DNA from 4 places in the Geodermatophilus sp. SYSU D00691 genome. Region 1 is predicted to be linked to each of the others. Evidence: riboswitches for the same ligand, from Rfam matches in the RefSeq annotation. Region 1 holds a riboswitch; each other region holds the start of a gene.
What was found. Region 1 has a riboswitch for cyclic di-AMP ahead of ACI797_RS01550 (hypothetical protein). Riboswitches for the same ligand answer to the same signal wherever they lie in the genome.
Positions count from the first base shown of each region.

Region 2: another riboswitch for cyclic di-AMP. It lies ahead of ACI797_RS05450 (aggregation-promoting factor C-terminal-like domain-containing protein); the one in region 1 lies ahead of ACI797_RS01550 (hypothetical protein).
Region 3: another riboswitch for cyclic di-AMP. It lies ahead of ACI797_RS11020 (hypothetical protein); the one in region 1 lies ahead of ACI797_RS01550 (hypothetical protein).
Region 4: another riboswitch for cyclic di-AMP. It lies ahead of ACI797_RS24115 (NlpC/P60 family protein); the one in region 1 lies ahead of ACI797_RS01550 (hypothetical protein).

Region 1 covers NZ_JBJGYZ010000002.1:17,458-25,164, reverse strand. Annotated here, with positions in the region: gene xylA (xylose isomerase) at 1-1,002, shown strand, start outside; gene xylB (xylulokinase) at 1,002-2,405, shown strand; gene ACI797_RS01550 (hypothetical protein) at 2,727-3,494, opposite strand; cyclic di-AMP (ydaO/yuaA leader) riboswitch at 3,684-3,833, opposite strand; gene ACI797_RS01545 (alpha/beta fold hydrolase) at 4,584-5,264, opposite strand; gene ACI797_RS01540 (hypothetical protein) at 5,308-5,928, opposite strand; gene ACI797_RS01535 (hypothetical protein) at 6,073-6,216, shown strand; gene ACI797_RS01530 (ROK family transcriptional regulator) at 6,271-7,518, shown strand; gene ACI797_RS01525 (ROK family transcriptional regulator) at 7,617-7,707, shown strand, end outside.
Region 2 covers NZ_JBJGYZ010000005.1:132,407-140,113, forward strand. Annotated here, with positions in the region: gene ACI797_RS05440 (glycoside hydrolase family 13 protein) at 1-683, opposite strand, end outside; gene ACI797_RS05445 (YkvA family protein) at 680-1,084, opposite strand; gene ACI797_RS05450 (aggregation-promoting factor C-terminal-like domain-containing protein) at 1,179-1,940, opposite strand; cyclic di-AMP (ydaO/yuaA leader) riboswitch at 2,213-2,368, opposite strand; gene ACI797_RS05455 (class I SAM-dependent methyltransferase) at 2,486-3,139, opposite strand; gene ACI797_RS05460 (SDR family NAD(P)-dependent oxidoreductase) at 3,240-4,067, opposite strand; gene ACI797_RS05465 (flavin-containing monooxygenase) at 4,064-5,554, opposite strand; gene ACI797_RS05470 (TetR/AcrR family transcriptional regulator) at 5,625-6,332, shown strand; gene ACI797_RS05475 (SRPBCC family protein) at 6,244-6,924, opposite strand; gene ACI797_RS05480 (lipopolysaccharide kinase InaA family protein) at 6,937-7,707, opposite strand, start outside.
Region 3 covers NZ_JBJGYZ010000012.1:4,305-12,011, forward strand. Annotated here, with positions in the region: gene ACI797_RS11010 (MMPL family transporter) at 1-1,038, opposite strand, end outside; gene ACI797_RS11015 (TetR/AcrR family transcriptional regulator) at 1,044-1,643, opposite strand; cyclic di-AMP (ydaO/yuaA leader) riboswitch at 1,828-1,983, shown strand; gene ACI797_RS11020 (hypothetical protein) at 2,190-3,059, shown strand; gene ACI797_RS11025 (cation diffusion facilitator family transporter) at 3,081-4,010, opposite strand; gene ACI797_RS11030 (cation transporter) at 4,007-4,711, opposite strand; gene ACI797_RS11035 (ArsR/SmtB family transcription factor) at 4,708-5,040, opposite strand; gene ACI797_RS11040 (hypothetical protein) at 5,148-5,453, shown strand; gene ACI797_RS11045 (DUF4032 domain-containing protein) at 5,488-6,708, shown strand; gene ACI797_RS11050 (PucR family transcriptional regulator) at 6,648-7,707, opposite strand, start outside.
Region 4 covers NZ_JBJGYZ010000042.1:31,322-39,028, forward strand. Annotated here, with positions in the region: gene ACI797_RS24095 (SRPBCC family protein) at 1-394, opposite strand, end outside; gene ACI797_RS24100 (AMP-dependent synthetase/ligase) at 584-2,377, shown strand; gene ACI797_RS24105 (glycosyltransferase family 4 protein) at 2,365-3,501, opposite strand; gene ACI797_RS24110 (M48 family metallopeptidase) at 3,498-4,763, opposite strand; gene ACI797_RS24115 (NlpC/P60 family protein) at 4,844-5,833, opposite strand; cyclic di-AMP (ydaO/yuaA leader) riboswitch at 5,958-6,136, opposite strand; gene ACI797_RS24120 (hypothetical protein) at 6,302-6,616, opposite strand; gene ACI797_RS24125 (D-alanyl-D-alanine carboxypeptidase family protein) at 6,700-7,707, opposite strand, start outside.

The sequences.
Region 1 (7,707 bases):
GACCTGATCCCGTTCGGCTCCGACGACTCGGAGCGCGCCAAGACCATCGAGCGCTTCAAGGCCGCGCTCGAGGAGACCGGCATCGTCGTCCCGATGGCGACGACCAACCTGTTCACCCACCCGGTGTTCAAGGAGGGCGCGCTCACCGCCAACGACCGCGACATCCGCCGCTACGCGCTGCGCAAGGTCATGCGCAACATGGACCTCGCCGCCGAGCTGGGCGCGCAGGTCTACGTGCTGTGGGGCGGCCGCGAGGGCGCCGAGGTCGACAGCGCCAAGGACCTGCGGGCGGCGCTGGACCGCTACCGCGAGGGCATCGACACCCTGGCCCAGTACTCGATCGACCGCGGCTACGGGCTGCGCTTCGCCCTGGAGCCCAAGCCGAACGAGCCGCGCGGCGACATCTTCCTGCCCACCATCGGCCACGCGCTCGGCTTCATCTCCACCCTCGAGCACGCCGACCTGGTGGGCCTCAACCCCGAGGTCGGGCACGAGCAGATGGCCGGCCTCAACTACACGCACGGCATCGCCCAGGCGCTGTGGCAGGGCAAGCTCTTCCACATCGACCTCAACGGCCAGCACGGCATCAAGTACGACCAGGACCTGGTCTTCGGCCACGGGGACCTGCTCTCGGCCTTCGCCACCGTCGACCTCCTCGAGAACAGCGACTACGACGGCCCGCGGCACTTCGACTACAAGCCGCTGCGCACCGAGGACCTCAACGGCGTGTGGCGGTCGGCGGCGGCGAACATGCGCACCTACCTGATCCTCAAGGAGCGCGCGGCGGCCTTCCGCGCCGACCCGGAGGTGCAGGAGGCGCTCGAGGCCGCCCGCGTGCCCGAGCTCGCGCAGCCGACCCTGGGCGCGGGCGAGACCTACGAGGACCTGCTGGCCGACCGCTCCGCCTTCGAGGACTTCGACGTCGACGCCGCGGCCGCACGGGGCGCCGGCGCGGTCCGCCTGTCGCAGCTGGCGGTGGAGCACCTGACCGGCGCGCGCTGATGCTGGTCGCGGGGGTCGACTCGTCGACCCAGGCGTGCAAGGTCGTCGTCCGCGACGCGGAGACCGGCGCGCTGGTCCGCGAGGGGCGTGCCCCCCACCCGCCGGGCACCGAGGTGCACCCGGCGGCGTGGGAGGGCGCGCTCCTCGCGGCGCTCGCCGACGCCGGTGGCCTGGACGACGTCGCGGCGATCGCCGTGGGCGGCCAGCAGCACGGCATGGTCTGCCTCGACGAGGACGGCGAGGTGGTCCGCCCGGCGCTGCTGTGGAACGACACCCGCTCCGCGCAGGCCGCGCTCGACCTGACCGCCGAGCTCGGCGGCGGAGCGGCCTGGGCCGACGCCGTCGGGCTGGTGCCGGTGGCCTCGTTCACCGTGACCAAGCTGCGGTGGATGGCCGAGCACGAGTCGGAGAACGCCGCCCGGACCGCGGCGGTCTGCCTGCCGCACGACTGGCTCACCTGGCTTCTGGCCGGCAAGCCGGGCCTGGACGGGCTGGTCACCGACCGCGGCGACGCCAGCGGGACCGGCTACTGGTCGGCGGCGACGGGGGAGTACCGGCCCGACCTGCTCGAGCGCGGTCTCGGGCACGGCGCCGTGGTGCCGCGGGTGCTCGGCCCGGCCGAGCGCGCCGGGACGACGGCGTCCGGCGGTGCGGCGCTCGGACCCGGGTCCGGGGACAACGCCGCGGCCGCGCTGGGCCTGGCCGCCGAGCCGGGCGACGTCGTCTGCTCGATCGGCACCTCCGGCGTCGTCGACATGGTGACCACCGAGCCGGTGGCCGACCCCAGCGGCACGGTGGCCGGGTTCGCCGACGCGACCGGCCACTTCCTGCCGCTGATCGCCACGCTGAACGCGGCCCAGGTGCTCGACGCGACCGCCCGGCTGCTCGGGGTCGACCACGCCGAGCTGTCGCGGCTGGCGCTGTCGGCGCCCGCCGGGGCCGGCGGGCTGGTGCTGGTGCCGTACCTCGAGGGGGAGCGGACGCCGAACCGGCCCGACGCCACCGGCGCGCTGCACGGGCTCACCCAGGCCACCGCCGACCGGGCGCACCTCGCGCGGGCGGCGGTGGAGGGGCTGCTCTGCGGGCTGGCCGACGGGCTGGACGCCGTCGCGGCGGGGGGCACGCCGGTGCGCCGGGTGTTCCTCGTGGGCGGCGGCGCGCAGTCGGAGGCGGTGCGCCGGGTCGCCCCCGCCGTCCTCGGCGTGCCGGTGCTCGTCCCGCCGGCGTCGGAGTACGTCGCCGACGGCGCGGCCCGGCAGGCGGCCTGGGTGCTGGCCGGCGGGAGCACCCCACCCCGGTGGCCGGCCCCGGGCACCGAGGTGCACGAGGCCGATCCCGTGCCGTTCGTGCGCGAGCGGTACGCCGAGGTCCGTGGACTGACGGCGGTCCGCCAGACGTCCTAGACATCTGTTGCGGAACGGATCCGGCTGTCGCATGCTGTCGGCGGGCGGGGCCCCGGGGCGTGCTCTCGGGTGCGCCCCGCCCGCCAAACGTCGCCGACACGCTGCACGGAGCGTTTCGACACGCCGGGTAGCGGGCAGTGCAGGGGTCGAACCGGCCCCGGCGTGGCCGTGAATCCCCCGCGCCGGGGCCGTGTAGTGCCCGCCCGGACGGCGGCCGCGGCCGACGCGTCTCGTCGAGAAGGCACTCCGTGCACGGGACACGCGCGCACACGCCGCGCGCCCGTGCACGGAGTGCCTTCTCGTCAGGCCTCCCTCGTCAGGTCACGGCCGGAAGGCGACGTGCACGTGGTCCATGTGGTTGGCGGTGGGCGAGCCGCGGTCGGCCATGGCCTGCCACCCGGAGCCGCCGATGAGGTGGATCCGCTGCTGCCAGATGACGTACTCGACGTTCATCCGGGCGGCGTTGGCGATCACGTGCGCCGCCACCGCGTCGCCCTTGGCCCGGTCGCTGTAGACCATGAAGTCGGCGGCCAGCGCCTGGGTGGGCGAGTGGCCGGGACGGGTCAGGACGGTGGACACCCCGCACTGCTGCACGACCTCGGCGACCACGGGGCGCACGTGCGCGGCCCAGGCGCTGTAGGCGGTGGAGCTGGCGGTCGGCGCGCCGGACAGGGCGGCCGGCGCGAAGCCGGACGGCGCGGGCTCCGGAGCCGGTGCGGCCGGCGCCGGTGCGGCCGGTGCCGCAGGAGCGGGGGCGGGTGCCGCCGGGGCCGGTGCCGCCGGCGCGGGCGCGGCCGACCCGGACCCGCCCCCGGACCAGTGCCCGGGCCGGTGGCCGGACCAGCTCTGGGACCACTGGTTCCAGTCCCCGTCGCCGCCGGAGCGGTCCCAGCGGTCGCCGGCCTGGGCGACCGCCGGTCCCGCCAGGGTGAAGGACAGGGCGAGCGTGCAGACGGCGAGGCCGCGGGCCGTCCGGCGCGAGGGTGCCGCGGCGTGGCGGCCCCTGGCGCGGCGGCGGGATCGGGTGGTGGGGTCGGTGCTGAGGTGCATGGAGATGTGCTCCTGGTACCGGGCCGCGGTGCGGCCCACGTGGGCGCACGGCACCCACCGGAGCGCCGAGCGGCCGGAAGTGGCCGTGCGGTCCGGTCGGAGGCCGGGCTGGCCTGGAGGAGGGCGCCGTGCGGAGTGCGTGCCGGCTCAGGTGCGCTGCGAGGAACCGCAGGAAGGGGTGCTCGCGGGCGCGGAAGGGGCCCGTGGGCGCACCGTGGGGTGGTTCTCCGTTCTTCCCGTGGCCGCCTACCGGGTTAGCTGACGGGTTCGGGCGGGGAGGCGCCCTACCCACCCGGTCCGGGCTGGGCCCGGCGGGTGGGATTCACCCCACTGGTGCGGTGGGTCCCCGGCTCGCGCCCACCGTGGCGGACGTGACTCGGCGGCACCCGGTCGGACTCCCCGGCGGGGATGAGCGACCGACCGGACGTCCGAACCGTAGGACCGTGCCGGACCCGCGACCACTCGGCGGCAGACGGATCCGGCCGGATCCGCGGGGTCGAGCGCAGGCCCGCTCCGGGGTCCGCGCTGGTCACCACGGCACGGCAGGCGACGCGCAGGGGCCCGGAAAAACTTCCCCCGCGGACGGCGTCAGCCCTCGATCAGGGCGAGCTGCTCGTCGATCTCGCGCGGGTTGGAGTCGCCGGCGACCTTCTGCAGGAACGGCGTGTGGTCGAGGACGAAGTCGCGCAGCGGCCGCCGACCACTGCTCCAGCGCCGGCCGGTCGCGCAGCACCCAGCGCTGCACGTCCTGCGGCCGGGTCGCGGCGATCAGCCATGGCAGCGGGGCCTGGAACTCCGCGCCCAGCGCGCCCGCGGCCGCCTTGAGATCGGCCGGGACGGTGCCGGCGACCTCGGCGAAGGTGAAGCCGCCGGAGATGTGCAGCCGGTGCTCGCGCTCGGGGGCGTCGCCCCACAGGGGGCGGCGGACGAGCGAGTCGATGCCGTCGGCGCCGACCAGGACGTCGTGCTCGGCGGGTCGAGCCGTCGGCGAAGTGCAGCGTCACCGCGCGGTCGTCCTGCTCGATCCGGTCCACCTGCATCCGCGTCGCCTACGGGCCCGGTTTTGCGACTCCCACCCCGGCCGACGACGAGCGGTTCGTCGCCGAACTGGAGGAGGACCGCAGTGCGCTACCTACTGGCCCGGGTGCATACGCGCGCGGCGACGAGGTCGGCGACGGCCTCGGGACGGGTCGCCGCCGGGCTGTGCCCGCACGCCCATTCCACCGTGCGCGTCGCCCGCCGCGCCATCGCCCGCTGCCGCTCGGGGTGCACCGCCTCGTCCTCGGTGCAGACGACGTAGGTCGAGGGCACCGTGCGCCAGGCGATCACGTCCGGCACGTCGCGGAAGACCTGCCGGTGCACCGGCCGCAACCGGGCGACGACATCCGCGGGCGCGTCGCCGTAGAGCAGCGGGACCCCCAGGTCGGGATCGAGCGCGACCTGGTCGCCCTCGATCCGCATCGCCGCACCGAGCCGGGTGTCGGGCAGCCCGCCCAGAGCACCGGGCCGGCTGACCGACTCGCCCTCGTCGAGCTGGAAGGCGGCGAGATAGATCAGCTCGCGCACCGACGGGTGTGCGCCGGCGGCGGTGACGACGGCGCCGCCGTAGGAGTGCCCGACCAGCACCACCGGCCCGGCGACGGCGTCGAGCGCGTCGCGGACGGTCCGCACGTCGGCGTCCAGGCTCGTGAGCGGCAGCTCCACCGCGACGCTCTGGACCCCGCGCGCGTCGAGCCCGGTGCGGACGGCGTCCCAGCACCAGGCGCCGTGCCAGAGGCCGTGGACGAGCACGGCCGTGGGGGAGAGCACCCGTACAGGATGGCGGGCCGTCCGCCGTCGCGCGGAACCGCCGTCACCCGCCTAGGGGGAACGCCGCCGACACCGTGACCCACCCACCCGCGTCGGCTCCTGGGCGGACCATGAGCACCTGCCCGTCGTTGAAGACGGTGAACTCGGCATACGGCACACCGTCGTGCGTGGCCACGAAGCCCATGTTCCAGGCGGGCCGGACGGTCTCCGGAAGGCGGGCGACGGGTGCGTTGGCCTCCCAGCGGCCGTCGGGGTCGCGGATGTGCACCTGCAGGAAGCACACGCCGTCCACCACCCTGTAGCGGGCCCCGTCCCCGGTGACCCTCCAGTCGCCGATGACCTCGAGCGGCTGCCAGCCCGTGTCCCGGCGGAGCGTCGCGTCCTTGGCGGTCTCGTCCGCGGGATCCGACCCTGCGCCGATTCCGGCCACGTCGAGACCCCACACCGTGCCGGCCGCGACGGCAGCGGCGATCAGCACGGTGGCGGCCCCGCGCCGCAGCGCACCGCCTGAGGTCCGGCGGCCCGGAGCCGGAGCCGGTCCCGGGTCCGGGGCGTTGTGGGATCCCGTCGTCTGCCAGGCGGCGGTCGGCCGACGCGCCGGCACCGGGAACTGGTCGGTGGCGTCCCGCGGGGAGGGCAGGTCTGCGAACGGGTACCGGGTCATCGGTGGCACGCGGGACGGAGTGGCACGCAGCCATGGTCACCGTCCGTGCACCGCGACTGCCAGACCGCTCGCCCGACCGGGCGACCGCCCGCGACGGATCGTCACCGGATCGGCTTGCCCCGCAACCACGGGTAGTGCGGCACGGTGCCGCGCACGAGGCAGCCCGAGGTCGCCAGCACCGGCACGACGAGCTCGACCCTCGTGGCGGGTGCGTTCGTGGTGGCCGCGCTCGGCCTGGCGGTCGTGGACGTCGTGGTCGACCGGTGGGTGCACCGCTCCCCGCGGTGACCGGCCTTTGCCCGGCGCCGCGAGTCCGGGAGAATCGGCCTGTGAGGTTCCTCCATGCCGAGTGAGCGGTTCACCGGGCTGGCCGCCGTGCTCGACGCCGTCCGCGCCGACGAGGGCATCACCCAGCCCGTGCTCGTCGAGCGGGTCGGCCTCGGCCGCAGCGTCGTGGCCCAGCGGGTCGGTGAGCTCGAGGCGGCGGGCCTCGTCGCCTCCGACGGGCTCGGCCCGTCCACCGGGGGCCGGGCGCCGCGCCGGCTGCGGCTGCGCAAGGAGGCCGGGCGCGTCCTCGGGGTGGACATCGCCACCAACGAGCTCGTCGTGGGCGTGGCCGACCTGGCCGGCAACCTGCTGACCACGCGGCAGGAGGAGATCGACATCGCCGACGGGCCCGAGGTCGTCGTCCCCCACGTGGAGCGCCTGGCCGACACGCTGCTGGAGGAGACCGGCTCGGCGGGCAGCCTGTGGTCCGTGGGCGTCGGCATGCCCGGACCGGTCGCCTACGCCAGCGGCGAGCCCGCCACGCTGCCGACCATGCCGGAGTGGACGAAGTACCCGACGCGCGACCGGCTGACCGCGCGCTGGTCGGCGCCGGTGTGGCTGGACAACCGGGTCAACCTCAGCGCCCTCGGCGAGCGCCGGGTCAACCCGGTCGCCGCCGCCTCGGAGCACATGGTCTACCTGGGCGGCGGCCACGCCATCGGGGCGGCCGTCGTGGTGGACGGCCGGATCTACCGCGGCGCGCACGGCCTGGCCGGCGCCATCGGCCACGTGCCCGTGCCCGAGGCCGGCGAGGTCGTCTGCCGCTGCGGCAAGATCGGCTGCCTCGAGGCCGTCGCCGGCGGCGGGGCCCTCAGCCGCGACGGGCGGCTGCTGGCGCAGACCCGCCAGAGCCCGGCCCTGGCCGCGGTGCTCGCGGAGACCGGCACCATCCGGCCGATCGACGTCACCCAGGCGGCAGAGAAGGGGGATCCCGCGTCGCGGGCCCTGCTCAACCGGTCGGCGGCCGTCCTCGGCGGCAGCCTGGCCACCCTGGTCAACGTGTTCAACCCCGACCTGGTCATCGTCGGTGGCGGCATCGCCCGGGCGCGGGCGCACGTGCTGGCGGCGATCCGCGAGGAGATCTACCGCCGCTCGCTGCCGGCGGCGACCCGCGACCTGCGCATCGAGCCGTCCGCCGTCGACCAGGACATCGCGGGCGTCACCGGCGCGGTCCAGTTCGCCATCGACGAGCTCTTCTCCCGCGACCACCTGCCCGCGCTGCTGGACAGCCCACCCGCGGGGGAGCCCAGCCTCTCCGCCTGACTTCTGCGCAACCAGCGGGAACTTCTGTCGGTAGTCGGCAGAAGCGGCTAGTCTCGCAATTGTGAGCGCGACCACCGCCGTCCCCCCGGAGCGGCGCGATGCCCGCTGAACGCATCGACGGGCTGGTGGCGGTGCTCGACGCCGTCCGCACCCGGGACGGGATCACCCAGCCACAACTGGTCCAGCGGG
Region 2 (7,707 bases), on a different contig from region 1:
TCGTGCAGCGCGCCGTCCGGGCCGACGTCCTTGGAGATCATGTTGATGACGTCCATGCGGAAGCCGTCGACCCCGCGGTCGAGCCACCACCGCATCATCGCGTACACCGCGTGCCGGACCTCGGGGTTCTCCCAGTTCAGGTCGGGCTGCTTGCGGTCGAACAGGTGCAGGTAGTACTCGCCGCTGGCCTCGTCGAGCTCCCACACCGACCCGGAGAAGAACGACGCCCAGTTGGTCGGCTCGGCGCCGGGGTCCCCGGCGGCCAGGCCGGCGCGCGGCGGCCGCCACCAGTACCAGTCCCGCTTCGGGGAGTCCGGCCCGGACCGCGATTCGACGAACCAGGGGTGCTCGTCGCTGGTGTGGTTGACCACGAGGTCCATGACCAGCTTGATGCCGCGCGCGTGCAGGGCGGCGATCAGCTCGTCCAGCTGGGCCAGCGACCCGAAGAGCGGGTCGACGTCCTGGTAGTCGGAGATGTCGTAGCCGTTGTCGGCCTGCGGCGAGGGGTAGACCGGCGAGAGCCACAGGACGTCGACGCCGAGGTCCGCGAGGTGGTCCAGCCGCTGCAGGACGCCGCCGAGGTCGCCGATGCCGTCGCCGTCGGAGTCGGCGAACGAGCGGGGGTAGATCTGGTAGACGACGGCGCTGGTCCACCACGGGGCGATGTCTCCCGACGAGGTCACGCGATCCCTTCCTTGGCGGCACCGAGCAGCCGCTCGATCAGCCGGGGGTTGCCGGGCCACGCCTCGAGCACGACCTCCCGAGGCACCTGCCGGGCGGCGTAGCGCAGCGCGAGCGCCACGACGACGACGTCGTCCAGGGGCCCGATGACCGGCAGGAACTCGGGGATGAGGTCGATCGGCGAGAGCACCCACAGCCCGGCGAAGCCGACGGCGAGCCTGGCCTGGCGCGGGACGGCGGGGTGCGCCCGCAGCCGGCGCACGGCGGTGACGCAGTCGGGCAGGAACCGGGCCAGCTCCTTCGCCGTCCCCTCGGGCAGGCGCCGGGCGAGCACGATCAGCACGGCCCAGGTGACCACCATGACGGCGGCGGCGATCGCGAGACCGGTCAGCCATCCGCGCATGCCGCGATCCTCCCCCACCGCCTCACACGCTGGAACGGCCCCTCTGCAGGGGCCCGCCGCGAGCGTGCGAGCGGTGGGGGGCAGAGGGGTCCTTCTAGTACCAGCCGGTGGACTGGCTGTGCGCCCAGGCGCCGCAGGGCGAGCCGTAGCGCTCGTTGATGTAGATCAGGCCGGCGTCGATCTGGCGGTAGGGGTCGGAGGTCTTCGCGATCCCGGTGCTCGCCCAGGTCGAGTCGAGGAACTGCGGGATCCCGTAGGCGGTGCTGGTCGGGTTCTGCGCGTTCGGGTTCCAGCCGCTCTCCCGGCCCCAGAGCTTCTCGAGGCAGGAGAACTCGGAGGCGTCGCCGCCGAGCTGCGCCAGCGCGTAGTCCTGGTACGAGCCGCCCGGGGCCGGCGCGGCGGCTTCCGCGGCAGCCGCCTGCTCGGCGGCCGCGGCCTCGGCGGCGGCCTGGGCGGCGGCCGCCTCCGCGGCGGCCTGGGCGGCGGCCTGCGCGGCCGCGGCCTCGGCGGCCTGCCGCTCGAGCTCGGCCTGCTCGGCGGCGGCCTGGGCCTGCGCGGCGGCGGTCGCGGCGTCCTCGCGGGTGGACCGGCTGGCGGCCAGGTCCTCCAGCGGCGCGAGGTCGTCCTCGGTCACCCGGGCCGGCCCGGACTGCGCGGACAGGCCGAGGGCCTGGGCGACGGCCACCGACTGGGTGGACCCGGCGTCGGCCTGGGCGGCGGGGTCGGCGCCGATCAGCACGTTGACCATGACCGCGCCGGCGGCGGCCACTCCGAGGTAGAGGCCGGGACGGCGCGACGGGGCGGGCAGCCGGCGGCGGGAGGCGGACGTGCGGGCGATGGTGGTGCGGAGGTTCATGGGTTGCGGTGCTCCGGTGGGGGTACGACGCAGCAGGGCGCGAGGCCGTGCTGCGCGGAGGGCGTGCGGGCAGCGAGGGCTGGCGCGGGGCACCGGGGAGGCGGCGAGGAGCCGGTCGAGCGGGGTGCTCGGGCGGTGGCCCGCGGGCGGCGGCGGCGTCAGGGACGGCCGCGTGCGCTCAGATGCGCGGGCACACCCGCATCCGGCCGGGCCGGGTGCTGCGGGAACGTGCGGGAGTGCAGGGGCAGGGGCGCGCCATCGGGGCGGCTCTCCGTTCTTCCGACGGCCGCCTACCGAGTTAGCTGACGGGTTCGGGCGGGAAGCAGCCCTACCGACCCCGGCCCTCGACGGGCCGCGGGTGCGGATTCACCCCAGTACTGCGGTGGGTCCCCGGCTCGCCCCGGGGGGCGACTCGGCGGCGCCCGCTCGGACTCCCCGGTGGGGATGTGACGACCGGTGCGGGCGGGAGCCACGGTAACCGCCGTGATCGGTTCGTGACAATCGGGGGCCGGGAGATTGCCGGGTGAGAAGCGTCGCGGAACGGCTCAGGAATACCGCCACACCGTCGTCCGGCGGATGCCCGGCCCCTCGGTCTCCGGCACGTCGTGGGCGGCGACCTCGGTGAGCCGGTCGGCCGGCAGGTACATCCGGCCCGGGTCGCCGATGTAGACCTCCGCGCCGGCCGCGCCCGCGCGGTCGAGGAACGGCAGCACCCGCTCGGTCATCTCGCGGTCGTAGCAGACGTCGCCGGCCAGGACGACGTCCACCTCCGGCGGCGGCCCGCCCAGCAGGTCGCCGGTGGCGCGGATGCCGGTCACCCCGTTGACCTCGGCGTTCACCTCGATCGCCGTGAGGCCGTAGGGGTCGACCTCGCTGGCCAGCACGTCGCCGGCGCCGGCCAGCGCCGCGGCGATCGCCACCAGTCCGCTGCCCGAGCCCAGGTCGAGCACCCGCCGCCCCGCGACGACGTCCGGGCGGTCGAGGACGAACCGCGCCAGCACCTGCCCGCCCGGCCAGGCGGCCGACCAGAACGGCGGCTGCGCCATGCCCTCTCCCGACCCACCCCCGTGCTCCACCTCCATGGCGTCCCACAGCGCGACGACGTCGTCGGCCACCTGCAGCGTCACCTCGGGCACCAGCGACGGCTGCGCCGGGCGGGTGTGGGCGCGGACGAAGGCGGCGGTCACGACGGGCGGCACGACGCCATCCTTCCCCCCTCCCCCGCGGCGATGTGCGTCTGCGGCGCAACCGGCCGCAGAACCCGCCACACACGCACCTCACCCCGCGCGACTGTCGCCGTCAGCGGCGGGCGAGGCGGGCGAGCGGGCGGCCGTAGGAGCCGGGGAACAGCCGCACCAGGACGTCGGGGAGCTTCGCGCTGGCGCCGATGAGCAGCCGCGGACGGCGCCGCTCGACGGCGTCGACGATCTGCGCGGCGGCCTTCTCGGGCGGGATGCGCAGCAGCCTGGCGAACTGCTCCCGCCCGCGGGCGGCCTCGGCCGGGTCGACGCCGGAGCCCACGCGCGCCGACTCCGCGATCCGGGTGCGGATGCCGCCGGGGTGGACGACGGTGACCCCCACGCCGTCGCCGGCCAGCTCCGCCCGCAGCGCCTCCGAGAACCCGCGGACGGCGAACTTGCTCGCCGCGTACGCCGCCTGCCCGGGCGGGGCGAGGATGCCGAAGATGCTCGACACGTTGACCAGGTGCGCGCCCGGGTTGGCCGTGAGCACCGGCAGCAGCGCGTGCGTCAGGCGGACGACGGCCCGGAAGTTGACGTCGAGCACCCAGTCGAACTCCTCGAGGGTCACCTCGTCGAAGCGCCCGCCGAGGGCCACCCCGGCGTTGTTGACCAGCAGCGTCGTCCCGGGGTGCTCGGCGGCCAGCCGCTCCCCCACCGCCCGGGTCGCCGCGTCGTCGGCCAGGTCGACGACGCGGGTGGTGACCGCGCGGCCGGGGCTCAGCACCCGCACGTCCCCGGCCACGCCGTCCAGCCGTTCGGCGTCGCGGTCGAGCAGCACCAGGTCGCTGCCCCGGGCGGCCAGCGCGTGCGCCAGCGCCTCCCCGATCCCGCTGGCCGCACCGGTGACGACCGCCGTCGCGCCGGCGAACACGAAGGGCCGCCTCACGAGAAGCGGATGCCCTCGTCCTCGAGCGGGCCGCGGCGCATCAGCCGCACGTCCTTGAGGTAGTTCTGGTGCAGCCGCCACGGCGCCCGCGACCCCTGCTTCGGCAGCTGCGCGAGGCTGCGCTGCACGTACCCGGACGTCAGGTCGAGGAACGGCGCGCTCGCGCCCTCCGGCGGCGGCACCGGCGTCGCCACCCGGTAGCCCTTCGCGTCCATGTGCCGCAGCAGCCGGCAGACGTAGCGGTTGACCAGGTCGGCCTTGAGCGTCCAGGAGGCGTTGGTGTAGCCGATGACCATGTCGAAGTTCGGGACGCCGGAGATCATCATCCCCTTGTAGGAGACGGTCGAGGACAGGTCGACCGGCTCGCCGTCGCGGCACAGCTGCATGCCGCCGATCGGCAGCAGGTTCAGCCCGGTGGCCGTCACGATCACGTCGGCCGGGATCGTCGTCCCCGACTCGAGCGCGACGCCCTCCGCGGTGAACCGGCGGATCCGGTCGGTCACGATCTCGGCCTTCCCCGACCGCAGCGCCCGGAACAGGTCGCCGTCGGGCACCAGGCACAGCCGCTGGTCCCACGGGTCGTACGGCGGGCTGAAGTGCGTGTCGACGTCGAACCCGGCCGGCAGCTGCTTGACCAGCCCCTTGCGCACGAACGCCTTCATCGCCTCCGGCCGGCGCCGGCTGAACTGGTAGAGCAGCGTGGAGACCAGCACGTTCTTCCAGCGCACGATCGGGTAGGCCCGCCGGGGCGAGAGCCGCTTGCGCAGCGCCTGGGCCAGCGGGTCCTTGCCCGGCAGCGACACGACGTAGCTCGGCGTGCGCTGCAGCATGGTCACGTGCCCGGCCTTCTCCGCGAGGCTCGGCACCAGGGTCACCGCGGTCGCGCCGCTGCCGACGACGACGATCCGCTTGCCGGCGACGTCGAGCTCGTCCGGCCAGTGCTGCGGGTGCACGATCTGCCCGGCGAAGTCCTCCTCGCCCTCGAAGCGCGGCCGGAACCCCTCGTCGTAGCGGTAGTAGCCGGAGCACACCGACAGCCACGAGCAGGTCAGCCGGACCGTCTCGCGGGTGTCGGTGCGCTCCGCGGTGACCGTCCACCGGGCGTCGGCCGACGACCAGTCGGCCGAGACGACGCGGTGGTGGAAGCGGATCGCCTCGGTGACCCCGTACTCCCGCGCGGTCTCCTCGATGTAGCGCCGGATGACCGGCCCGTCGGCGATCGCCCGCTCCTCGGTCCACGGCCGGAAGGAGTAGCCGAGGGTGTACATGTCCGAGTCGGAGCGGATGCCGGGGTACCGGAAGAGGTCCCAGGTGCCGCCGATCGCGGCGCGCGACTCGAGGATCGCGAAGCTCCTGCCGGGGAGCTCCTCGCGCAGGTGGCACGCGGCGCCGATGCCGGACAGGCCGGCGCCGACGATCAGGACGTCGACGTGCTCGGTCGGCGCGGGTGCGGAGGACGGGGTCTGCTCGAGGGGCTGCACTGCCACCCGCCGGACGTTATCGACACCGTGTCGAGAGCGTCAACACGACGTCGAGAACTCGGCTAGGCTGCCGGGCGTGACCGCTTCGACGCGCGGCCGCCGTCCGGTGCGCCCCTCCGGCGACGACCGGGAGCTGGCCATCCTCGGCACCGCCGAGCGGCTGCTCGCCGACCGGCCGCTGGCCGCGGTCTCCGTCGACGACCTGGCGCGCGGCGCCGGGATCTCGCGGCCCACGTTCTACTTCTACTTCCGGTCGAAGGACGACGTCCTGCTGGCGCTGCTCGACCGGGTCGTCGCCGAGGCCGACCGGGCGAGCGCGGCGGCCCTGGCCGCGCGCACCGGCGACCGGCGGCGCGACTGGCGGGCCGGCATCCAGGCCTACGCCACCACCTTCCGCGCGCACCGCGGCGTCACGCTGGCCGCCGCCGAGGCGCGGGTGACCAACCCCGAGGTCCGCGGGCTGTGGGCGCGGGTGGTCGAGCAGTGGGTCCGGCACGGCACGGCGCTGATCGAGGCCGAGCGCGCCGCCGGCGCTGCGCCGCCCGGCCCGCCGGCCCGCGACCTGGCCCTCGCGCTGACGGCGATGAACGAGCGCACGCTGCAGGCGACCCTCACCGGCGACGGCCCCGCGATCGGCGAGGACGACGTCGTCGACGTCCTGCTCGACGTGTGGCTCGCCGCGATCTACCGGACCCTCACGCCGCCGGCGACCGGGGCCGAACGGAACCGGGAGCCGTCCTCTCCGCGCGGACCCCGACCCCCCGCAGCATCTGGCGGGACATGACGAAGTCGGCCGGGACCACCACCGCCGCGTAGAAGGCGGTCACCCACCACGGCCGGAGCCGCACCCGGGTGCGGAAGACGAACCGGGTGCGCCCGTCGCCGACCCGGTCGAGCACGAAGGACCAGCTCCAGTCGATACCGGCGCCGAAGCGGTCCGCCCAGCCAGGCGGGAGGTGCTCCGTCGAGTGCAGGACGAGGTACCGCGGCGGGTCGAGATCGGCCACCACGAACGAGCACCCCGCTTCGGGCGGCCCGTCGAGGATGCGGTCGCCCACGGCGAGGTGCTGCCACTCGGGCACCACCGTCTCGGCGCTCGGTCCGTTGCGGGGGAACAGCAACCGGTCGACCCAGCGGGCCGTGTACCACTGGCCACGGCCCCACCCCATCTGCGCCAGCCACGGCCACACCCGCTCGGGCGGGGCGTCGATCGTCGTCGCGTGGGTGGTGACGATCTGCGGCTCGCGGCACACGCCGTCCCCGGGCAGCGGCCGGTGCCGCTCCGCGGGGGTGGCCCCGTAGCCGCGGCCGAGCCACTGGAGCACGCCGTAGCCGACGGTGGCCACCGCGGCCAGCGCCGCCTTGATCCCGGGCATCCCGTCCTCCGGTCAGAGCAGGCCGCCGGCCCGCAGGTTGAGCGCAACGAGGACGGCGGTCAGCAGCACCCCGCCGACGGTGGCGACGGCGAGCAGCACCCGGCGCATGCTCCACCGCTGCACGCGGACCCGCGGGTGCGGGGGCAGGAGGGCGGCGAACTCGGCGACGAGGTCGCGGCCGGTGGCCTCCATCCGCCGGCGGAGCTGGCGCGGCACGGTGAGCGAGCTGGTGGCGGCGAACGCCTCGGCCAGCTCCTGCCCGGAGAAGAAGGCCTCCGCCCGCCGCACCAGCCGGGCGGGCTCCACGGCGAGGGCGAGCACGAGCAGCATGTCCGCCAGGTCCACCGCCTGCCGCCAGCGCGAGGGCCGCAGCTCGCCGAAGGAGACGTCGACGAGGTACACCTGCCGTCCCCGCACCAGCAGGTTGGACGGCTTGACGTCCCGGTGCGCCGCGCCCGCCGCCCACAGCCGCCGCACCTGGTCCAGCGCGTCGTCGACCACGGCGTCGTCCACCGGGGCGTCGAGCAGCTCGACGGCGCCGGGCACCAGCTCGGTCACGAGCAGGTACTCGCGGCCGGCCTCCACCTCCACGACGCCCACCGGCTCGGGCACGCGCACGCCGCCGTCGCGCAGCAGCCGCAGCATGTAGTCCTCGTGCTCGGCCAGCCGGCGGACGGAGGTGAACGGGGCCTCGTCCTCCAGCCGGCCGTACCGCAGCACGCGCGCCAGCTTGTACCAGCGGTCGGAGCGCACGTGGCCGGTCGCGTACAGCTTGCCGAAGAG
Region 3 (7,707 bases), on a different contig from region 1:
CTCGCCCACGGCGGCGCGCTGCTTCTTCGGCAGCGCCCTGAGGCCGAGGAAGCCGAGCACCGCGGGCACGAGGGTCAGTGCCACCAGGACGGCGACGACGATGGTCGCCGCCGCCGCGAGGCCCATCTGGGTCAGGAACGGGATGCCGACGACGAACAGGCCGGCCAGCGCGATGACGACGGTCAGGCCCGCGGTGACGACCGCCGAGCCGGCCGTGCCGACGGCGGTGGCGATCGCGGTGCCCACGTCGGCGCCGTGCCGCAGCTCCTGCCGGTGCCGGGTGACGATGAACAGCGCGTAGTCGATGCCGACCGCGAGGCCGAGCATCGCGGCCAGGATCGGGGTGGTCGACGACAGGTCGGTGAACCCGGTGGCGATGGTGATGCCCATGACGCCGATGCCGACGCCGATCGCGGCGGTCAGCAGGTTCATGCCGGCGACGAGCAGCGAGCCGTAGGTGACGGCCAGGACCACCAGGGCGATGACGACGCCGATCGCCTCGGCCGGGCCGCCGACGTGCGGCACCTCCTGCACCGCCTCGCCGGAGACCTCGACGGTGTACCCGGAGGAGCGGGCGTCGGCGACGGCGTCGAGCAGCGCCTCCTGCTCGGCGGGGGTGACCTCGCCCGGCGCCGCGTCGTAGGTGACGGTGCTGTAGGCGGTGTCCTGGTCGGCGTTGACGCCGGGCGCGGCCGGGTCGAGCGGGTCGGTCGCCGACGTCACGCCGGGCAGCTCGCCCAGGGTGGCGACGAGCTCGCCGACGGCGGTGGCGCCCTCGGGCGTGGTCAGCGTCGCGCCGTCCGGTGCCGCGACGACGACCCGGGCCGTGGCCCCGCCGCCGAGGCCGCCGAACTCCTCGTCGATGCGCTCCAGCGCCGTCGTGGACTCCTGCCCCGGGATGGAGAACTGGCTCGTCGTCTCCCCGGCCAGGGTCGCGGCGCCGACGCCGCCGGCCACCAGGACGGCCAGCCAGACGAGGACCACCCCCACCCGGTGGCGGTGCGAGAACGCCCCGAGTCGGGACAACAGAACAGCCATGCGGATCAGGCCTCCACCTGGTCGGGGTCGGGGAGAGCGGCACCGGGGCGGCGGTGGCCGAGCGCGTCGAAGCAGGTGGCGACGATGTGCGGCCGCCACTCGGTGGTCCGGTTCTCGCGGTGCGCGGCGAGGGTGAGCACGGCCAGCGCGGTGAGCGCGCCGACGACGCGCACCACCCGTCCCGACACCGGCTCCTCGGGGTCGATGCCGAAGACCTGCAGGGCCATGGCGCCCACGGCGTCGAGCTCGGGGACGGCGGTGTCCGCCTCGCGGTTGGTCAGCGGCGCCAGCAGCAGGGCGACCAGACCGGGGTGGGCGAGGGCGACGTCGACGACGACCTCGACCGCCCGGCGGTCCCGCGCGGGACCGTCCGGCAGGTCGCCCACCTGGTCCAGCACCCGCCGGCCGAGGGCGGCGGCCTGGGCGAGCACCGCCTCCTGCAGCGAGTCCTTGCTGGGGAAGTGGTGCAGCAGCCCCGCTTTGGACAGCCCGACGGCATCGGCGACCGCCTGGACGGAGGTCTTCGCGAAGCCGGTGCGGGCGAACAGCGCGGCCGCGCGATCGACGATGCCCTCGTCGATCCGCTGACGGAACGGTCGTGCCACGGGGACGACCGTACGGACCGCCCCGACCAAGTCGGTAGGTGAACCGACCGGAATGGTCGGTAACATCGCTCACACCGATCGGCGCGACCTGACGGTTTCCGACGCCGCGGATTGTCACGGCTGCATAACGTGGCTACCGTGGCTCCCGCCCGTCCCGGCCGTCACATCCCCAGCAGGGGAGACCGGGCGAGCGCCGCCGAGTCGCCCTCCGGGGCGAGCCGGGGACCCACCGCAGTACTGGGGTGAATCCGCACCCGCGGCCCGTCGAGGGCCGGGGTCGGTAGGGCTGCTTCCCGCCCGAACCCGTCAGCTAACTCGGTAGGCGGCCGTCGGAAGAACGGAGAGCCGCCCCGATGGCGTGCCCCAGCACCACCGCACGGATCTGCTCCGCCCGGTCCCGCCGGACCCGGGTGCGCCCGCGCAGCTGACCACCCCGCGACCGCACCCGCGCGGCCGTCGCCCGACGCCGCGTCCCGGGCCCACCCGCCGCAGCCCCGCCCCGTCCGGGCGGCCTGCGCCCGCACACCTCTCGGAGCAGTTCCCCCCATGGATCCCCGCACCACCTCGTCCGGCCGCGCCGCCGGGCGTCGCACCGCCCGCCCCCGCCGCCGTGTGCCCGTCCCGGCGCGCCGACCGGGCATCTACCTCGGCGTGGCCGCCGCCGGCGCCGTCCTCGTCAACGTGCTCTTCGGTGCCGACCCGGCGGCCCAGGCCGAGGCAGGCTCCAGCGAGTCCGTCGCCGTCGCCCAGGCCCTCGGGCTGACCGCGCAGTCGGGGCCGCTCGAGGCGCGCGAGGTGGACCTCGCGCCGCTGGAGGACCTGGCCGCCAGCCGGTCCACCCGCGAGGCCGCGCAGACCGCCGCCGCGCAGGCCCAGGCCGCCGCCGACCAGGCCGTGCTCGACCGGCAGGCCGCCGAGGCCGCCGCCGCCGCGCAGGCCGCGGCCGCCGCCCAGGCCGCCGCCGAGGCGGCCGCCGCCGCTGCCGCCACCGAGGCCGCCGCCGCCGAGGAGGAGGGCGGTGCGGTCTCCTCCAGCACCGCCGCGCCGTCCGGCGTCGCCGTCATCAGGAACACCGCCGGGGCGCACAAGGCCGTCGTCCAGCGCGCCGCCGACGCCGTGGTGGCCAACGTGCCGGGCGCGGGCTCGATCACCCTGGGCGGCACCCGGGCCAGCGCGGCCGACCCGGGCGGCCACCCCTCCGGGCTCGCGCTGGACTACATGGTGATGACCGACGCCGCGCTCGGCGACGCGATCGTCGACTACCACATCGCGCACTGGGACGAGCTCGGCGTCGACTACATCATCTGGCAGCAGCGGATCCTGCAGTCGCCGGGCGGCTCGTGGTCGACGATGGAGGACCGCGGCGGCGCCACGGCCAACCACATGGACCACGTGCACGTGAACTACCGGGGCTGACCGCCCCCGCCCGGGGGCGGGTCAGTCGTGCGCGGTCAGCTCGTGGGACGCGTGCGCCGGCGACTCCAGCTGGAAGGTGGAGTGCTCGACGCTGACGGCGAAGTCACCGGCGAGCGAGGCCTGCAGCCGGTCGAGGATCTGGGGTGCGTGGCCGTCGTGGAAGCAGGAGTCCTCCACCACGACGTGCGCGGACAGCACCGGCAGGCCGCTGGTGATCTGCGAGGCGTGCAGGTCGTGCACCTCGACGACGTGCGGCACCTCGAGCAGCCGCCGGCGCACCTCGTCGAGGTCGAGGCCCGGCGGCGTCGACTCCAGCAGGACCGAGACGGTCTCCCGGAGCAGCGACAGGGTGCGCGGCACGATGAGGACGGCGATGAGCAGCGACGCCACGGCGTCGGCCTGCTGCCACCCGGTGAGCGCGATGACGCCCGCCGAGACCAGCACCGCGACCGAGCCGAACGCGTCGGCGAGCACCTCGAGGAACGCCGCGCGCAGGTTCACGTCGGAGCTGCGACCGCCGCGGGTCAGCACGACGAGCGCGACGACGTTGGCGGCCAGGCCCACCGCGCCGAAGACCAGCACGCCCGCGGCGGCGATCTCCGGGGGATCGGCGAGGCGGCGGACGCCCTCGACGAACACGTAGACCCCGACGGCGAGCAGGACGGCGGCCTGCAGGGTGGCGCCCAGCACCTCCGCCCGGCGATAGCCCCAGGTCCGCCGGGCCGTCGCCGGGCGGAGCGCCAGGGTGGCCGCGACCAGGGCGATCGCCAGCCCGGCGACGTCGGTGAGCACGTGCCCGGCGTCGGCGAGCAGCGCGAGGCTGCCGGTGAGCAGCGCGCCGACGAGCTCCACCACCAGCACGGTCGCGGTGAGGCCGAGCACCACCGCCAGCCGCCGCCGGTGGTCGGCCGTCCCGCCGGGCCGGTGGCCGTGCGCGTGCCCGGCGCTCACCGGCCGACCTCCCCGCGGCAGCAGTCGCAGCCGGGGCCGTCGTCGTGCGCGGGCCCGGCCAGGGCCGCGGCGGGGGAGCAGCAGGCGTCGCCGCGCCAGGCCGCGCGCCCCTCCCTGACCGCGACGGCGGCGATGACGAGGGCGGCGACCGGGTCGGCCCACGCCCACCCGAACAGGCTGTTGAGCGCCAGGCCGGCGAGCAGCACCGCCGAAAGGTAGGCGCACAGCAGGGTCTGCGTGGAGTCGGCGACCGCCGAGGCCGAACCGAGCTCGCGGCCGGCCCGTCGCTGGGCGGTGGAGAGCACGGGCATGACCGCCAGGCTGACCGCCGCCAGCACCAGCCCGACCGCGGAGTGCTCCGCCTCCCCGGACCCGAGCAGCGCCCGGACGGCGTCGACGGTGACGAAGGTCGCGAGGGCGAAGAACGAGACGGCGATGACGCGGAGCGCGACCCGCTCGCGCGCCTCGGGGTCGCGGCCGGCGAACTGCCAGGCGACGGCCAGCGCCGAGGACACCTCGACCACCGAGTCGAGCCCGAAGCCGATCAGCGCCGACGACGACGCCTGCGTGCCGGCGACGAGCGCGACGACGGCCTCGACCACGTTGTAGGTGATGGTCGCCGCGACCAACCAGCGGATGCGCCGCGCCAGCAGCGCACGCCGCGCCGCGGAGCTCGCCAGCGACCCGGGCGTCGCGGTCACCAGCAGCCGTCCTCCGCCGCCGCGGACGGGCAGGCGCTCGGATCGACGGCGAGGACGACCCCGAGCAGGTCGTCGAGGGCGTGCGCCAGGCGCGGCTCGGCGAGCTCGTAGCGCGCGCGCCGCCCCTCGGGCACGGCGACGACGAGGCCGCAGCCGCGCAGGCAGGCCAGGTGGTTCGAGAGGTTCTGCCGGGTGACCCCGAGCTCCTCGGCCAGGTCGGAGGGGTAGCCGGGTCGTTCGCGCAGCGCCAGCAGCAGCCGGGTCCGCGTCGGGTCGGACAGGGCGTGGCCGAACCGGGCGAGGACGTCGGCGTGCGCGACGGGCATCATGGCGCGGACTGTACAGCGGACGCTGAATCGACGGGAGCGTGCCCGGCACGTCCGTCCCCCCGGGCCGTCGCCGCCGGTCCCGGCGCGCCGGGCTAGGGTCGTGAACCGTGCCGACACCGCCGCCGGGAGATCCAGCCGAAGCCCCCGCGGCCCCGCCGATCCCGTCCTTCGAGTCGCTGCGCGCGCCCCGGCGGCGCACCACCGCGATGGACGTGCTGGCCCCCGCCCGCGAGCCCGCGGCCGCCCCGGAGCCCGTGGCGGCACCGGAGCCCGCGTCCGCCCCCGCGCCGAGCCCCGCCCCGCCGGCGCCGCGGCCGCCCGAGTGGGGCGACCTGGTGCACCTGGGCGTCCGGCTGCTGCGGTGGTCGGCCGGGATGCCGGTGCGCTGCGTGCGTCGGCTCCTCGGCGGGTAGCACCCCGTCGCCGCTCCCGGCAGGAGGTGCGCCGATGCGCTTCGTGTTCAGTCCCCCCGCGGAGGCTGCGACGGCCCTGCTGGCTTTGCCGTGGGAGCTGCCGCTGGCGCGGTGGCCGGCCGACCTGCTGGTCGAGATCCCGCAGAGCGGGCGTGCCCGGCACGTCGTGCGCTTCGTCGCGGAGTCCGGCCAGGTCTTCGCGCTCAAGGAGCTGCCCGAGGAGCCCGCCCGGCGCGAGCACCGGGTCCTGCGGCACCTCGCCGAGCTCGCCATCCCGGCGGTGACCGCGATCGGCGTCGTCGTGGACCGGCCGGCCCCCGCGGGGGCGGCGCTGGTCACCCGGTTCCTCGACTACTCGTCGTCCTTCCTGACGCTGTTCGCCAACCCCCGGTGCGGCCAGCTGACCGCGCGGGTGATGAACGCCCAGGTCGAGCTGCTCGTCCGGCTGCACCTGGCCGGCGTGCTGTGGGGTGACTGCTCGCTGTCCAACACGCTGTTCCGCTCCGACGCCGGCCGGCTGACGGCGTACCTGGTCGACGCCGAGGAGGGGGAGGTGCACGACGTCCTCACCCAGCGGCAGCGCGACACGGACCTGGAGGTGGCCTACGGCCGGGTCGTCGACGAGCTCGGCGAGCTGCGCCGCCGGGGGTCGCTGGCCGCCGACGTCGACCCGGCGCTGGCCGCGGCCGACCTGGTGGGCCGCTACGAGCAGCTCTGGGCGACCCTCACCAGCGAGGAGGTCATCGCCCGCGACGAGCAGCGCTTCCGGGTCACCGAGCGGATCCGCCGGCTGCACGCCCTCGACTACGACGTCGACGAGCTGGAGCTGGTCGACGAGCCGGGCGGGGGCAGCCGGCTGCGGCTCACCACGCGCGTCGCCGAGCCCGGCCACCACCGGCGGGTGCTGTTCGCGCGCACCGGGCTGCACGTGCAGGAGAACCAGGCGCGCCGGCTCCTGGCCGACATCGCCGTCTACCGGGCCTGGCTGCAGCACGTCGAGGGGCGTCCCGTCCCGGAGGCCGCGGCGGCGGCGCGCTGGCTCACCGAGGTCTACGAGCCGGCGCTCGCCGCCGTCCCGGCCGACCTGCGCCGCCGGCTGGACGACGCCGAGATCTACCACGAGCTGCTCGAGCACCGGTGGTTCCTGTCCGAGGCCGCCGGGCGGGACGTCGGCACCGAGGCCGCGCTGCGCGACTACGTCGGGCGCGTGCTGCCCGCCGTGCCTGCGGGGTTCGTCACCACGCCGCCCGCCTGAGGGGAGGCGCCCAGCGCGACGGTGAGCGCGAGGACCGTCGCGGGGTCCTCCAGCCGGCTGCCGTAGATCTCGCGCAGCTGTCCCATGCGGTAGCGCACCGTCTGCGGGTGGACGAAGAGCTCCGCGGCCACCCGCTCGCGCCGGCCGTGGTGCAGCAGCCAGGCGCGCAGCGTCTCGGTGAGCTTCTCCCGGGCGCCGGGGGCGAGGCCGGCCAGCGGCTGCAGCACCTGGGTGCGCAGGTCGGCCAGCGCGCCCTCGTCGGCCCGCAGGACCAGCTCGGCCAGCCGCTCCTCGGTGTCCACGGGCTCGGTGCCCTCCGCGGCCAGCCCGAGCTCGAGCGCCCGCCGGACCCGGGCGTGCGACTCGTGCACCGCCGTCCACGGCCGGGGCGGCCCGACGACGGCATCGCGCCCGTCGAGGGTGCGCAGCAGGGCCGGCCGCGAGCGCCCCTCGGCGTCGGGGACGAGCAGCACCAGGAGCCCCTCCGTGTCGGGCACCTCCTCGCCGGAGCGCAGCGTCCGCCCGTCGAGGGAGACCAGCGCGCCGTGCACCTTGGCCTCCGGCAGGACGACGGCGGTGAGCGTCCGTGGCGGCGCCCACCCGGCCCGCTCGGCGACCGCGGCCAGCTCCTGCGGGTCGGCACCGCCCAGCAGGCGGGCGGCCAGCCGCTCGAGGTAGCGCTCGCGCACCCGGCCGGAGGTGGCCAGCTCGTCGCTGTGCCCCGCGACGCTGGAGGCCGAGAGCTGGTCGATGTAGGCGAAGACGAGCTCGGCGAAGCGGGCCAGCCGCTCGGCGTCCAGGCCCGCCCGCACCGCGCTGGCGCTCATCAGCCGCCACGACACCCGCGCGCCCACCCGGTAGGCGGCCAGCAGCGCGTCCATGGAGCGCCCGCTGCGCGCCTCGCCCCGCCCCAGCGCGTACGCACCCTCCAGCGCCGGCCGGATCGGCTGGGCGGGGTCGGCGGCGCTCGCCGTGGCCAGCTCGAGGAACCCGGCCAGC
Region 4 (7,707 bases), on a different contig from region 1:
TGTCGAGGATGACCTTCTCGGCCTTGCGCTTGATCATCCCGAGCATCGGGATCGAGAGGTCGATGGTGATGGAGTAGGTGACCTCGGTGGCGCCGTCCTTCTCCACCAGCGTGTAGGAGCCGTCCTGGCGCTTCTGCATCTGGCCCTTGACCAGCGTCCAGGAGACCTGGCGGTCGCCGTCCCACGTGTAGTCGAGGACGTAGTCGTCCTTCACCGCGCCGGCGTCGAGCACGAAGTGCACGCGCCGGGCCCGGCCGTCGGGGCCGTCCTCGACCACCTCCACCTTCTTCGCGGCGGCGACCCACTGCGGGTAGGCGGGGAAGTCGGCGATGACCGCCATGACGTCGGCCGCGGGCGCATCGACGACGATCGACTGGGTGGACTGGTCGGCCATGGAGGGCAGGCTAACCGCTCGGCGGGCGCTGCACGGGGGCGGTGGGGACCCCTCTGCCACCCACGGGTGGGTCCTCCGGCTACTCACGAGTAGGACGCTCGGGGACTTTGCAGTTAGATTGATCGAGACCCGTACTCGGATCCGCGGGCGACGGCGCCCGATGGAGGGTCCGGGAGGAGAGGACCAGGCGTGCGCGAGTTCAGCGTCCCCGCGACCACGGAGGTCGGCCCCGGCGAGGCCATCCCCGACCTGCTGGCCGCCAACGTCGCCGAGCACGGCGACGAGGTCGGGTACCGCGTCCACCGCGACGGCCAGTGGCGGGACGTCACCTGGAAGCAGTTCGCCGACCAGGTCGCCGGCGTGGCCAAGGGGCTCATCGCCGCGGGTGTCGGCCCCGGCGACCGGGTCGCGCTGCAGGCGCGCACCCGCTACGAGTGGACCGTCTGCGACTTCGGCATCTGGGCCGCCGGCGCCGTCACCGTGCCGGTGTACGAGACCTCCAGCGCCGACCAGGTGGCCTGGATCCTGACCGACTCCGCCGCCAAGGCCGCGATCGTCGAGCGGGCCGAGCACGCCGAGACCATGGAGTCGGTGCGCGACCAGGCCCCGGAGCTCGGCCCGGTGTGGGTCATGGACGACGACGTGGTCGGCACGCTGACCGCGGCCGGCGGGGACGTCCCCGACAGCGAGCTCGAGGCCCGCCGGGCGACGCTCGGCGCCGACAGCCTGGCCACGCTCATCTACACCAGCGGCACCACCGGCCGGCCCAAGGGCTGCGAGCTGACCCACGGCAACTTCCTCTTCGAGATCAACAACGGCATGACGCTGCTCGGCCGGTTCCTGTCGGTCGAGGGCTCGCTGCTGCTGTTCATCCCGCTGGCCCACGTCCTGGCCCGGGTGCTGCAGGTCGGCGCCGTGAAGACCCGCACCGTCGTCGGGCACACCCCCGACGTCAAGAACCTGGTGGCCGACCTCGGCGAGTTCAAGCCGACGTTCGTGCTCGCCGTCCCGCGGGTGTTCGAGAAGGTCTACAACCAGGCCAAGGCCACCGCCGACGCCGGCGGCAAGGGCAAGATCTTCGACAAGGCCGCCCGGGTGGCCATCGACTGGTCGCGGGCGCAGGACAACGGCGGCCCCGGCCTCGCCCTGCGCGCCCAGCACGCGCTGTTCGACAAGCTGGTCTACGGCAAGCTGCGCGCCGCGCTCGGCGGCCGCTGCATCGGCGCGGTCTCCGGCGGCGCCCCGCTCGGCGAGCGGCTCGGCCACTTCTACCGGGGCATCGGCGTCACGGTGTACGAGGGCTACGGGCTCACCGAGACCACCGCGGCCGCCTCGGTCAACCACGACGAGGCCTTCCGGATCGGCACCGTGGGCCGCCCGCTGCCCGGCGTCTCCGCCGCCATCGCCGAAGACGGCGAGATCCTCATCAAGGGCGGCATCGTGATGCGCGGCTACTGGCAGAACGAGCAGGCCACTAAGGAGGCCATCGACGACGAGGGCTGGTTCCACACCGGCGACCTCGGCGAGATCGACGGCGACGGCTTCCTCAAGATCACCGGCCGCAAGAAGGAGATCCTGGTGACCGCGGGCGGCAAGAACGTCGCCCCCGCCGTCCTCGAGGACCGCCTCCGCGCGCACGCGCTGGTCAGCCAGTGCATCGTCGTCGGCGACCAGCGGCCGTTCATCGCCGCGCTCATCACCCTCGACGAGGAGGCCCTGCCGGCCTGGCTCGACCAGCGCGGCAAGCCGGAGGACACCACCGTCGAGCAGCTGCGCGACGACGAGGACCTGATCAAGGAGCTCGACGCCGCGGTGGCCGAGGCCAACAAGGCCGTCTCCAACGCCGAGGCGATCAAGAAGTACCGCGTCCTCGGCTCGGACTTCACCGAGGAGAACGGCATGCTGACGCCGAGCCTGAAGCTCAAGCGCGCCGTCGTCCTCAAGGAGCACGGCGCCGAGGTCGAGGCGCTCTACTCCCGCTGACCGGCGAGCAGCCGCTCGAAGGTGGCGGCGATGTGCGCCCACGACCAGCGCTGCTCGACCCACGCCCGGCCGGCCGCGCCCATCGCCGCGGCCTTCGCCGGGTCGTCGAGCAGCCCGCTGATCGCCGTCGCCACCGCGGCCGGTGAGCGGGGTTCGACCACGTGCCCGGTGACGCCGTCCCGGACGGCCTCCGGGGCGCCGCCGGAGGTGCCGGCCACCACCGGCCGGCCGCAGGCCGCCGCCTCGAGGAACACCATGCCCAGCCCCTCCACGTCGAGCCCGCCGCGGCGGGTCCGGCACGGCATGGCGAACACGTCCCCGGCGGCGTAGTGGGCCGGCAGCTCCGCCGGCGGCACGGGCCCGGCGAGGACGACGGACCCCTCGAGCCCGGCGGCCGTGACCGCCCGGCGCAGGCTCTTCTCCAGCGGCCCGCCGCCCACCAGCAGCAACCGGGCGCCGGGGTGCCGGGCCAGCACGCGCGGCCACGCCCCCACCAGCACGTCCTGGCCCTTGCGGGCGACCAGCCGCGACACGCACACCACGACCGGCGCCTCCCCCAGCCGGTGCCGGCGGCGGACGGCCGCGCCGTCGGCGTCCGGGGTGAAGTGGTCGACGTCGACGCCGGGTGAGAGCTGGGCCAGCGCGGTGCGGTCGCCCAGCGCGGGCGCCAGCCGGCCGCGGGTGTACTCGCTGATGTAGGTCAGCAGGTCCAGCTCGCCGGCGATGCGCTGCATGAGCTGCCGGGAGCCGGGCAGCGCCACCCAGCCGGTCTCGTGGCCGTGCGTGGCGCCGACCAGGCGCCGGACGCCGGCCGCGCGCAGGCCGGGGCCGAGCAGCCCCAGCGGGGCGGCCGCGCCGAAGAAGACGGTGTCGCAGGCGTGCGCGCGCACGAGCTCGGCCGCCGCCCGCGCGGTCCCCGGCGTGGGCAGCAGCATCGACGTCGGCCGCCGGACCACCGGGTAGGGCAGCCCGGCGTCGTAGGCCTCCCACCCCGGCGACCGCGAGGCCAGGACGACGAGGGACCCCGGGTCCGTGCGGGCCAGCAGCGCGGCGACGAAGGTCTGGATGCCGCCCTGGCGCGGCGGGAAGTCGTTGGTGACGACCAGGGTCTTGGGGCTCGTCACGGCCGGTCCAGCTCCGCCCAGTCGCGCGCCAGGGCCACCCGCTGGGAGGAGGTGGGGTGGCTGCCGAAGAACCACTGCCAGGCGGCCGGGGGGTCGGGCTGCGCGAGGTTGCGCGTGGCCAGCCGCTGCTGCATGGACACGAAGGCGTCCGGGTCCCGGGTGAGGTCGAGGGCGTGCACGTCGGCGCGCGCCTCCACGTGCCGCGACACCAGGTTCCGCACCGGGGTGGCCAGCAGCGTGCCGGCCGCGACCAGGAGCAGCGCCAGCGGGATCACCCGCGGATCGCCCGGCCCGTCGGCCCCGGCCCGGCGCAGCAGCGGCGACCAGGTCAGCAGCCAGCCGAACAGGGCGACGCCGGCCGCGGCGCCGAGCGCGCCGGTCAGCGTGCCGGTGAGGACGTCGTCGGTGGCGACGTGGCCGAGCTCGTGGGCGACGATCGACTCGATCTCGTCGTCGGGCAGCGTCCGGAGCGTCGTGTCGTAGAGGACGACGCGGCGGGTCGAGCCGAAGCCCGAGACGTAGGCGTTGAGCCCCGTCGTGCGCCGCGAGGCGTCGGAGACGAGCACGTCCTCGATCGGCGTGCCGTTCTCCTCGGCCAGGGCGAACAGGTCGGTGCGCAGCTGGCCGGCCGGCAGGGACTCGAAGCGGTTGAACGCCGGCTCGATGACGACCGGGTAGAGGAACGAGCCGACGACCACGAGCACCGCCGCGCCGGCGGCGGCCCACGCCCACCAGAACCGCGGCACCCGGCGGGCGAGCACCACCAGGGCCAGGACGCCGAGCGCGGTCAGGCCGGCGTCGATGGCGGTGGACACCGCGACGTCGCGGAGGAACAGCGGCCAGCTGCGGGTGGACAGCCCGTACCGGTGGCGGACCACCTCGCCGTACACCGCGAGCGGCAGGGTGACCAGCCGGCCGACGACGCCCAGCGCGAGCGTGCCGAGGAGGACCTGCCAGACCCAGCCGCCGCCGAGCGGGGCGGCGACGGCGCGCACGAGGCGGGCGCCCAGCCGGGTGAGGCCGAGAACGGCGGTGACGGCCAGGCCGAGGACCAGGTTGGCCAGCGAGGCCGGCCGGATCGCCGCGGCGAAGGAGTCGGCGCGGGCGACGACGTCGGCCGGGAGCCCGGCGGTGGGGTCGACCGGCGGCGAGCCGCCGGGCGGCGTGGGCAGCACGGTCCAGGGGGTCCGCAGGACCACCACGAGGACGAACGCGGCGCCGAGGAGCACCGCCGCGACCAGTGCGGCGCGGCGGACGGTCACCCGGCCACCATAGGGTCCGGGCGCGCAGAGGGCCGGTGACCCCCGTCGGGGTCACCGGCCCTCGTGGCGAGCCTGGCCGCTCAGGCGATGCGGCGGGCGCTGTTGAAGCCCGGCATCGAACCGACGCTGACCACCTTCACCGGCTGGCCGGACGTGGACGCGTGCACCATCTGGCCGTTGCCGATGTACATCGCCACGTGGCTGACCGGGCTGTAGAAGAAGATCAGGTCGCCCGGCTGCAGGGCGTCGCGGGACACCGGGGTGCCCATCCGCGACTGCATGCTGCTCGAGTGCGGCAGGCTGATGCCGGCCGCGGCGTAGGCGTACTGCGTGAGGCCGGAGCAGTCGAAGCTGTTCGGCCCACCGGCACCCCAGACGTAGGGGTCGCCGACCTGCGCCAGCGCCGTGCTGACCGCGGTCTGCGCGGCGGCGCTGCCACCGGCGGCCGGGGCGGCGGCCGGCGCGACGGCCGGGGCCGCGAGGGACTCGCCCCCGTGCGCGGCGGCGACCTGCTGCTGCTGGGCAGCGGTCAGCTGGTCGTACTGCTCCTGGTAGTCGGCGATGTCCGCCTGGAGCTCGGCCTCCTGGGCCTCGATGGTGTCCAGGGTCTGCTGGGCCTCCGCGGCGGCCGCGTCGGCCTCGCCGCGGGCGTCCTCGGCCGCGGCGGCCGCCTCGGCCACCTCCTCGATCGCCTCGGTGGTGTGGCCGGCGATCGCCTCGAGGGTGCCGAGCTGGGTGAGGAAGTCCTCGGCGGACTCGCTGGTCAGCATCACGTCCAGCGCGCGCAGGTTCTGGTCGCCGCCGGTGTAGGCGCTGTGGGCGAGCTGGCGGATCTGCCCGTCGAGCGAGTCGAGCTGCTGCTGCGCCGCGGCGGCGTCGGCCTCGGCCGCGGTGACGGCGGCCTGCTGCAGCGCGAGCTCCTCGCGGGCGGTGTTGACCTGCTCCTGGACGACCTCGAGCTGGTGGCTGGCCTCGGCGACGAGCTGGGCGGCCTGCTCGGGGGAGGTCGCGCGGCCGGGCTCGGCGGCGGCCGTGCCGGGCAGCAGCGTGACGGTCAGCGCCGCGGTCACGCCCAGCAGCAGCCCGGAACGGAGCCAGGCGGAGGGGCGGGTGCGGGTGGTGCGGTGTGGTTCGGAGGGTGCGTGGGCATGCCCCAGGGCAGGGCGAGACGTCGCCACGTTCGGCGGCTCTCCTTCTTCCTCAGCTGACCGCCTACCGAGTTAGCTGACGGGTTCGGGCTGGGAAGAAAAAGGTGCCCTATCTCGGTGCCCCGGCGAGCCGGCGCACGTGAGAACTCACCCCAGTACTGCGGTGGGTCCCCGGTTCACCTCGGACACCTGGCGGTGCCGTCGGCGATTCGGCGGTGTCCGTCCGAGGCCGCCCCGGTGGGCGACGACCGCTCGGTCGAACGGAGCGACCATACGGGCGTGATGCAGGTGTGACAAACGGGGCCCCCTGGGTTTGTCGTGATCGTCACTGCGAGCAGCATCACGGCGGCGCGCCGTGATCGCCCCACATGGCGCCGGGGGTACCGCGACTCAGCCGGTCCGCCGGCCGTCCTCGCCGCCGGACGTGCCCGGGGAGTGGCGCAGCGGGGGCACCAGCCCGACCTCGGCCAGGGCGCGCACCGCGCGCCGCTCGACGTCGTCGAACTCCACGACCACGCCCGGGGGTGGCACGACGGCGTCCTCGGCCGTCCGGGCCGGCTCGGTGCGGGCGGGAGCGCGGTCGGGCAGCGCGAGGACCACCGGGTCGTCGGTCTGCCAGCCGGGGGGCGCGCCCAGCAGCACGGTGACGACGCAGTCGGCGCAGCCCGTCCCGCGGGAGGTGCAGGTGTCGCAGTCGATGAGCATCGGTGTGTTCTCCTCCGTGAGTCGTCCGCACGGTAGGAGCGGCCACCGACAGTTCCGGGCCGCGAGGGTTGACAGGCGGGCGGTCAGGTGCCTGCGTACTCCCAGTGCCACGGCTCCTCGCGCCCGTTGCCCGGGTCGGCCCAGGTCGGGTGCAGCCAGCCGAAGCGGCCGGCGTTGGCCACCATCCAGGCGTACTGCGGCGTGCCGAAGGACTCGATGCCGCCGCACAGGTCCACGGCCAGCCCCCAGCCGTGGTTGCTGGTGCCGGGCACCGCGGCCAGCGCGGGCTTCTGCCCGTACAGGCGCACCTGGCTGGCGTAGGTGCGGTAGGAGTCGGTGATGCAGATCGGCGTGCCGAAGGTCCCGGCGAAGGCCGTCGACATCGCCTTCCACGCGGCGGCGGCGTCGCAGCGCAGCGAGTGGCCGCCGACCCCGATCGGGCACAGCGCGCTGGGCGGGATCAGCCCGTTGGGGTAGCCGCCCCACGACCGGGCGCCGTCGTAGCTCGGCGGGTAGACGGTGTTGCCGCACTCCACCCGCAGCGCGCCGCCCGTCGGCCCGGGGGCCGCGACCGGTGCGCGCTGGCCGAGGCTCGGTCGGCCGATGCCGATCACCTGGTCGGTCGGCAGCCGGCGGACGACGACGGCGCCGGCCCGGGCGTCGGCGGCCAGCATCGTCTGCGGGTCGAGGGCGATGCCGACGTGCCCGAGCCCCGACTCGGGCGTGCCGAGGAACACCAGGTCGCCGGGGAGGACGTCGCGGGCGTCGACCGGCGTGGTCCCGGCGAACAGCCCCGCCTGGTCCCCCGGCAGCTGGAGCCCGGCCGCCCCGAACACCGACTGAACCAGCGAGCCGCAGGCCCACGAGTCCGGGCCCGCGGTGCCCGGCGCGTAGGGCAGGCCCAGCTGGTCCATGGCCGCCGAGACGGCGGCGAGGGTCTCGGCGGGCAGGACGAGCAGCGAGGTCGGCTGGCCCGGCCGCTGCGCCGCGCCGGCCTGCGCGCCACCGGCGGCCGAGGCGACCGGGACCAGCCCTGCGGGCAGCGTCGCGGCCGGGTCGAGCAGCTCGGCGGCGGGCGGCGGCACGACCCC